2 regions of the Desulfitobacterium metallireducens DSM 15288 genome follow, and region 2 is predicted to be linked to the other one. Evidence: a T-box and tRNA genes for the amino acid it is inferred to sense, from the RefSeq annotation. Region 2 holds a T-box; the other holds one or more tRNA genes.

Region 1 (4,311 bases), 870 kb from region 2:
ATAATAATCTAGAATAGATTGATTAAATCAGAAGAAGTTATTATAGTATAAATGCACGAAAAGCAGAAAAAACAGAACAATATCGATGTTAACTACAAGATTCAAAGGATAAAGACGAAATTAAAGGTTTGATAACCTGTGTAAAAAGCGATAAAATACTAATCGTTCGGTTGCGAAAACGCAATTGATCAGGAATAAATGGTAGTTGACAGAATGAGTTAGAGGTGCTATCATTTATAAATGTGACTCCGGTCTTTGAAAACTAAACAACAAGGAACAGCCAAGTGACTCGTTAAAGAGTTTGAGATGAATTTGAGCAATCAAATTTTCTTCATAAATTTTATGGAGAGTTTGATCCTGGCTCAGGACGAACGCTGGCGGCGTGCCTAACACATGCAAGTCGAACGGAGAACTCAATAAGCTTGCTTAGCGAGTTTTTAGTGGCGGACGGGTGAGTAACGCGTGGGTAACCTACCCATTAAATCGGGACAACCCTTGGAAACGAGGGCTAATACCGGATACGTTTAACTGATGGCATCATCGGTTAAAGAAAGATGGCCTCTGAACATGCTATCGATAATGGATGGACCCGCGTCTGATTAGCTAGTTGGTGGGGTAAAGGCCTACCAAGGCGACGATCAGTAGCCGGCCTGAGAGGGTGAACGGCCACACTGGGACTGAGACACGGCCCAGACTCCTACGGGAGGCAGCAGTGGGGAATCTTCCGCAATGGACGAAAGTCTGACGGAGCAACGCCGCGTGTATGATGAAGGCCTTCGGGTTGTAAAGTACTGTTTTCAGGGACGAACGGTAGATATGCAAATAGTGTATTTACATGACGGTACCTGAGGAGGAAGCCCCGGCTAACTACGTGCCAGCAGCCGCGGTAATACGTAGGGGGCAAGCGTTGTCCGGAATCATTGGGCGTAAAGGGCGCGTAGGCGGATAATTAAGTCTGGTGTGAAAACTTGGGGCTCAACCCCAAGCCTGCATCGGAAACTGGTTATCTTGAGGACAGGAGAGGAAAGTGGAATTCCACGTGTAGCGGTGAAATGCGTAGAGATGTGGAGGAACACCAGTGGCGAAGGCGACTTTCTGGACTGTAACTGACGCTGAGGCGCGAAAGCGTGGGGAGCAAACAGGATTAGATACCCTGGTAGTCCACGCCGTAAACGATGAGTGCTAGGTGTAGAGGGTATCGACCCCTTCTGTGCCGCAGTTAACACAATAAGCACTCCGCCTGGGGAGTACGGCCGCAAGGTTGAAACTCAAAGGAATTGACGGGGGCCCGCACAAGCGGTGGAGCATGTGGTTTAATTCGACGCAACGCGAAGAACCTTACCAAGGCTTGACATCCTACGAATTCTTAGGAAACTAAGGAGTGCCCTTCGGGGAACGTAGAGACAGGTGGTGCATGGTTGTCGTCAGCTCGTGTCGTGAGATGTTGGGTTAAGTCCCGCAACGAGCGCAACCCCTATGTTTAGTTGCTAACGAGTAAGGTCGAGCACTCTAGACAGACTGCCGGTGATAAACCGGAGGAAGGTGGGGATGACGTCAAATCATCATGCCCCTTATGTCTTGGGCTACACACGTGCTACAATGGCCGGTACAGACGGAAGCGAAGCCGCGAGGTGGAGCAAATCCGAGAAAGCCGGTCTCAGTTCGGATTGTTCTCTGCAACTCGAGAACATGAAGTTGGAATCGCTAGTAATCGCAGGTCAGCATACTGCGGTGAATACGTTCCCGGGCCTTGTACACACCGCCCGTCACACCACGAAAGTCTGCAACACCCGAAGCCGGTGAGGTAACCCGAAAGGGAGCTAGCCGTCGAAGGTGGGGCCGATGATTGGGGTGAAGTCGTAACAAGGTAGCCGTATCGGAAGGTGCGGCTGGATCACCTCCTTTCTAAGGAGACATGTTAGCTTAAGATTTTAAGTTAACTAATCCTATGGTCGATCCTCAATCGAGGAAGAAACTCTTTGGAGAAACGGAATCGATTGAAGGGTAGAGTCGAAAGACTCAAAAGCCGAAAAGGCAAAAGCGCAGAGCAATCTGCGAGGCTGTAAAGAAGTGTAAGCTTTCCTTTGTTGTTTAGTTTTGAGAGACCATTTGTCTCTACAATGGGCTTGTAGCTCAGCTGGTTAGAGCGCACGCCTGATAAGCGTGAGGTCGGTGGTTCGAGTCCACCCAGGCCCACCATTTAAGTTCATATCGTTGGGGGTATAGCTCAGCTGGGAGAGCACCTGCCTTGCAAGCAGGGGGTCAGCGGTTCGATCCCGCTTACCTCCACCAAATTAACTTTAAATGGATTGGCTTCTCAAATATACATCGTTCTTTGAAAACTGCACAGAGAAAATAGTTTTTCAAAAGTCAAAGGATTCATATAAAAACCTGAAGTGGCGAAAAGATTTAGGTCAAGCTACTAAGGGCGTACGGTGGATGCCTAGGCGCTAAGAGTCGAAGAAGGGCGCGGTTAACAGCGAAATGCCACGGGGAGCAGTAAGCATGCATTGATCCGTGGATACCCGAATGGGGCAACCCCATTGGAGTTATATCCAATGATCTTTAACTGAATAGATAGGTTAAAGAGGACAACCCGGGGAACTGAAACATCTAAGTACCCGGAGGAAGAGAAAGAATAATCGATTCCCTGAGTAGCGGCGAGCGAAACGGGAAGAGCCCAAACCAAGCTCTTCGGAGCTTGGGGTTGTAGGACCCTCTATTAAGCATTAATTCTTAGCTGAAGAAATCTGGAAAGATTCAGCAAAGAAGGTAACACTCCTGTAAGCGAAAAGAAGAAATGCTGTGAGGGTATCCTGAGTACCGCGGGACACGAGAAACCCCGTGGGAAACCGGGAGGACCACCTCCCAAGGCTAAATACTCCTTAGCGACCGATAGTGAACCAGTACCGTGAGGGAAAGGTGAAAAGCACCCCGGGAGGGGAGTGAAAAAGAACCTGAAACCGTACGCTTACAAGCAGTCAAAGCACCCTTGAGGTGTGATGGCGTGCCTTTTGTAGAATGAACCGGCGAGTTACGGTATGTAGCGAGGTTAAAGCGAGAAGCTGGAGCCGAAGCGAAAGCGAGTCTGAAAAGGGCGACAAGTTACATGCTGTAGACCCGAAACCGTGTGATCTACCCATGGTCAGGGTGAAGGTGGGGTAAAACCTACTGGAGGCCCGAACTCACTGTCGTTGAAAAGGCAAGGGATGAACTGTGGGTAGGGGTGAAATGCCAATCGAACACGGAGATAGCTGGTTCTCCCCGAAATAGCTTTAGGGCTAGCCTCAATTGATGATTCTTGGCGGTAAAGCACTGAATAGGCTAGGGGCCTTACCGGGTTACCGAACCTTATCAAACTCTGAATGCCAAGAATTTAGATTGGGAGTCAGACTGTGGGGGATAAGCTTCATAGTCAAAAGGGAAACAGCCCAGACCATCAGCTAAGGTCCCAAAGTATACGCTAAGTGGAAAAGGATGTGGAATTGCACAGACAACCAGGATGTTGGCTCAGAAGCAGCCACCATTTAAAGAGTGCGTAATAGCTCACTGGTCGAGTGGTTCTGCGCCGAAAATGTAACGGGGCTCAAGCGTATCACCGAAGCTATGGCTTTACAGTTTACTGTAAGGGGTAGGGGAGCGTTCCAAGGTCAGCGAAGTTCAACTGGAAGGTTGGGTGGAGAGCTTGGAAGTGAGAATGCCGGTATGAGTATGCGAAAAGGTGAGTGAGAATCTCACCCGCCGAAAATCTAAGGTTTCCTGGGGAAGGCTCGTCCGCCCAGGGTCAGTCGGGACCTAAGCCGAGGCCGAAAGGCGTAGGTGATGGACAACTGGTGGATATTCCAGTACCTCTCTTAAACGTTATTAGCGATGGGGTGACACAGAAGGATAGGTTAAGCGTGCCGTTGGTTGAGCACGCCCAAGCCCGTAGGGTGTGAGGCAGGTAAATCCGTCTTACGCGTTGCCTGAAAGGTAATGGGGAGCGAAAATAAGTAGCGAAGTAACCGACTCCAAGCTGTCAAGAAAAGCCTCTAGTGAGTGAGAGAGAGCCCGTACCGCAAACCGACACAGGTAGATAAGGAGAGAATCCTAAGGCGCGCGAGAAAACCCTCGTTAAGGAACTCGGCAAAATAGCCCCGTAACTTCGGGAGAAGGGGCGCTCTTCGCAAGAAGAGCCGCAGAGAAATGGTCCAGGCGACTGTTTAACAAAAACACAGGTTCCTGCCAATCTGAAAAGAGAAGTATAGGAGCTGACGCCTGCCCGGTGCTGGAAGGTTAAGAGGAGAGGTTAGCCGCAAGGCGAAGCTTTGA
Region 2 (4,311 bases):
TCCAAAAGGAATCGTTAAGTTATAAGGCACAGGGTGGATTTTCAGATTCAGAGAGGGTATGCTATTTCCTCGGTCAAAATGGACAAGACCTAGACCAGGTACAAAATGGGATCACTCTATTAGAGGTGCTTTCAACAGATCCCCATGTCGCTTTAGAACATCGACAAATTTTAGGGTCTCTGATGGGTCTTGGCCTAAAGAGAGAACTGATTGGGGATATCCATTCTGGAATTCGTGGGATGATCGTCGCTGTTGTCGATGAAATTGCAGATTATTTGCTTCAAGAGTGGAGAATGGCGGGACGGGCCAATATTCGTGTCGAGCGAGTTCAAGGAGAACTCAATCTCCGTGAAGATCCTGGAGAAGAGCGCCGAATTACTGTTGCTTCTTCACGGATTGACGCCATAGTTGCTTCAGGTTTTAATGTTGCCCGAGGCGTTGTTCAAGAATGGATTAGACAAGGAAAGATTAAACGCAATGATCTAATGATTAGCAAACCCGATTTGGAAGTGAAGTCAGGGGATGTTATTTCTTGCCGAGGATATGGACGATTACGCCTTCGTGATGCAAGTGAGACTCGCAAAGGGCGGATTGGCTGGAGTATTATTGTTTTTCAGACACAAAAGCATTAGAAAGGGGACAGAACTATGCCGATGACTCCGATTGACATCAGGAATAAAGAGTTTCGTAAAGGGGTTCGTGGCTACCAAACGGAAGAAGTGGAGAAGTTCCTCGATATGGTCAGTAAAGAATTTGAAGTCGTTTATAGTGAGAATTTCGAACTTCGCGAAAAGGTGCAACGCTTTGAGCAAGAACTTAAACAATATAAACAGCTTGAAGGGACGTTGCAGCAGACAATGGTACTCGCTCAGCAGACAGCCGAGGAAGTGAAGCTATCTGCACGCCATGAAGCTGAACTGATGATCAAAACTGCTGAACAAGAAAAGGCGCAACGCTTTATAGAAGCGCAGAAAAAGATAACTGAGGTTAACGAGGAAATTGAAGATCTTTTCAGAAGAAGAGAGCTGATTCGGACACAATTAAAGTCATTCCTACACGCACAGCTTAATCTTGCAGAATCTTTTAATAAGGAATCCGAACTTTCAATTGATTCTCTTAAGCTAATCAAGAGTCAAGATAATGGTTTGAATCTTGCGGAATAGGTTAGAATCATGGTAGAATGTACGATATCGCTTAGACAATAGTTTATTTAGAAGGATGGCTGGTTATGAAAAGCATATTGTACACGGAACTGGCTTCCGATTTCTTGGTTGAGGGGTTAGGACTACATATTCAGGACAATAGTCTCCCTGTTGGCAAAGTGGGTCGTAGTGATATGGAACTTGTGTCAACCCTCAGTGAGTTAATTTCGTTTCCAGAGGAGATTCAAGTCCTTTATCTTGGAAAGGCTGAACCTGGACCTTTCCGCGCGGGGGATGTCCTCATGGCAGGAAGCGATGAATTGCTTGATCGTGCGTTTCAAGCACTTGATGTCATGGAGCAACGTGGAGTCGTTGTTGGTTTATCTAATGAACGTGATGCACATCAAGTCACTTTGGTTAAAGATGGACTTTATGAGATGGTAATTAACTGGAAGGAACGAAAAATTCCCTATCTTTGTTTATTTCTAGTTGAGCCGGTTGATTCTGAAGGAACAGCCAAATTAGTTGGTTTAATCCGTAAAGTTTTAGCTTAATTGTTTGCTTAATTATTTTCGGGAAAACGTGGATAAGGACAGTCCTTGAGATATCCTCTCAAGCGAGCGGGAAATGGTGCAAGCCCGCGAGGTAAGACAAGGAAATCACCTTAGAGTGAGAAGCTGAACGGTTAGAGTAAGCTTCTCCGGATCACCTCCGTTATAGGGTTCCGAGTGGCTCAATTGAGCAACAAGGGTGGCACCGCGAGAATATCCCGTCCCTTTTATGTGGACAGGGATTTTTTTAGTTTTTATCATTACTATGTATAGAATACTTAGGAGGAATCAATTTATGGATTACCGGGATACCTTAAACTTACCAGAAACGGATTTCCCGATGCGGGGCAATTTACCCCAACGTGAACCGGAAATCTTAAAAAAGTGGGAAGAAAACAATCTCTATGAGCACGTTCAAAAAGCTCGAGCAGGACATAAAAAGTTTATACTCCATGATGGGCCTCCTTATGCAAATGGAGATATTCATCTTGGGCATGCGTTAAATAAAGTGCTTAAAGATATCATTGTTAAGTATAAAACGATGATGGGGTACGATGCTCCCTATGTTCCTGGTTGGGATACACATGGTCTACCGATTGAGCAGCAGGTTATTAAGAAGGTGGGACTAAATCGACATGCCGTTTCCACCCTAGAATTTCGCGCGCATTGCAAAGAGTACGCGAAAAAGTATGTCGGTATTCAACGTGAGGGTTTTAAACGTCTAGGCGTACGTGGGGATTGGGATCACCCCTATCTAACTTTCCATAAAGAATATGAAGCTGAGCAAATCGGTGTTTTCGGCGAAATGGCGAAAAAGGGCTATATCTACAAAGGCTTAAAACCTGTGTATTGGTGTCCTTCTTGCGAGACGGCTCTAGCTGAAGCGGAGATTGAATATGCAGATCAGACCTCTTCCGCAATTTATGTAAAATTTGCTGTCAAAGAGGGTAAAGGTATTCTTAACGAAGCGAATACCTACGTTGTCATTTGGACTACGACGCCCTGGACCATTCCGGCCAATGTAGCCATCAGTTTGCATCCAGACTTTACTTATGCTCAAGTCAAGGTTGGGGATGAACATTGGATTGTCGCTGAAGGTCTTCTGGAAAGACTCCGTGCCCTTTGGAATTTGGCATTGCCTGTTGAGAAAACCTTCGTCGGTAAGGATTTAGAGTTGATTACATGTCAACATCCACTCCTCGATAGAGAATCGCTATTAATCCTCGGTGAGCATGTTACACTTGAAGCAGGAACGGGTTGCGTTCATACGGCTCCTGGTCATGGGGAAGATGACTTTATCGTTGGGAAAAAATATGATTTGCCGGTCATTTGTCCAGTCGACCATCAAGGTAAGTTTACTGAAGAAGGCGGACCTTATGTCGGACTGAAAGTTGGTAAAGCTAATCCGATCGTGATTGAAGACCTTACTAAGGCGAATGCTCTAGTACTTGAAGAAAAGATTACCCATAGTTATCCTCACTGCTGGCGCTGCAAAAATCCGATTATTTTCCGCGCAACAGAGCAATGGTTTGCATCAATCGATGGTTTCCGTAAAGAAGCCTTAGAGCAGATTGATCAAGTTCAATGGATTCCGGCTTGGGGTAGAGATCGAATTTACAATATGGTTCGAGATCGAGGAGACTGGTGCATTTCCCGACAACGGACTTGGGGTGTTCCGATCCCGATTTTTTACTGTGAGGATTGCGGCAAAGAGCTCGTTAACGATGAAACGATTGCTAAACTTCAAGAGATCTTCCGTCAAGAAGGTTCAGATGCTTGGTTTGCACATCCAGCTGAAGAACTTCTTCCGGAGGGAACGACCTGCCCTTGTGGGGGCCATGCGTTCCGCAAGGAATCGGATATCATGGATGTTTGGTTTGATTCGGGGACAAGTTATGCTGGAGTTCTCAAGCAGAGAGAGGAACTTACCTGGCCTGCTGACCTCTATTTGGAGGGCTCTGACCAGCATCGAGGTTGGTTTAACTCTTCCTTGTCGACATCTGTCGCCGCTTTTGGCAAGGCTCCCTATAAAGCCGTACTTACTCATGGATTCCTCGTGGATGAGCAAGGGCGGAAACAGTCAAAGTCTTTGGGTAATGGGGTTGATCCGCTTCAAGTCGTGAACCAAATGGGAGCAGATATCTTAAGACTCTGGGTTGCTTCAGCGGATTATAAAAACGATGTAGCAGCTTCTCAACGCATTATGAAACAGATGTCGGAAGCTTACCGAAAGATCCGGAATACTTTACGTTTTCTGCTCAGTAACCTCAATGACTTTGACCCAGCAAAGGATCAAGTTCCTTACGCTGAGCTCCCTGAGATTGATCGCTGGGCGCTTCTTCAACTTGGAAAAGTGATCGACCGTGTGCTTGAAGGGTATGAAAAATATGAGTTCCACTGGGTATATCATACCGTCCATAATTTCTGTACGATTGAGATGAGCGCTATTTATCTCGATATTGCCAAAGATCGCCTCTATGTCGAAGGGAAGAAATCCACACTGCGTCGTTCTGCGCAAACAGTTCTTTATCAGTCCTTGGATGCTCTGGTACGCTTAATTGCTCCGGTACTTACCTTCACAGCGGATGAAATTTGGCCTTATGTCTCAGGTGTAGCTG

The links. A T-box is a leader RNA that pairs with one kind of tRNA and senses whether it is charged. The one in region 2 lies ahead of ileS (isoleucine--tRNA ligase), so its partner is inferred to be a tRNA-Ile.
Region 1: it has a tRNA-Ile gene. The T-box ahead of ileS (isoleucine--tRNA ligase) is inferred to sense a tRNA for this amino acid. The anticodon was not compared.

What each region holds. Positions count from the first base shown of each region.
Region 1 is NZ_CP007032.1:91,601-95,911, forward strand. Features, by position in the region: rRNA gene DESME_RS00445 (16S ribosomal RNA) at 340-1,905, shown strand; tRNA gene DESME_RS00450 (tRNA-Ile) at 2,123-2,199, shown strand; tRNA gene DESME_RS00455 (tRNA-Ala) at 2,217-2,292, shown strand; rRNA gene DESME_RS00460 (23S ribosomal RNA) at 2,413-4,311, shown strand, end outside.
Region 2 is NZ_CP007032.1:2,400,369-2,404,679, reverse strand. Features, by position in the region: gene DESME_RS11725 (YlmH family RNA-binding protein) at 1-632, shown strand, start outside; gene DESME_RS11720 (DivIVA domain-containing protein) at 648-1,163, shown strand; gene DESME_RS11715 (hypothetical protein) at 1,229-1,696, shown strand; T-box leader at 1,717-1,922, shown strand; gene ileS (isoleucine--tRNA ligase) at 1,989-4,311, shown strand, end outside.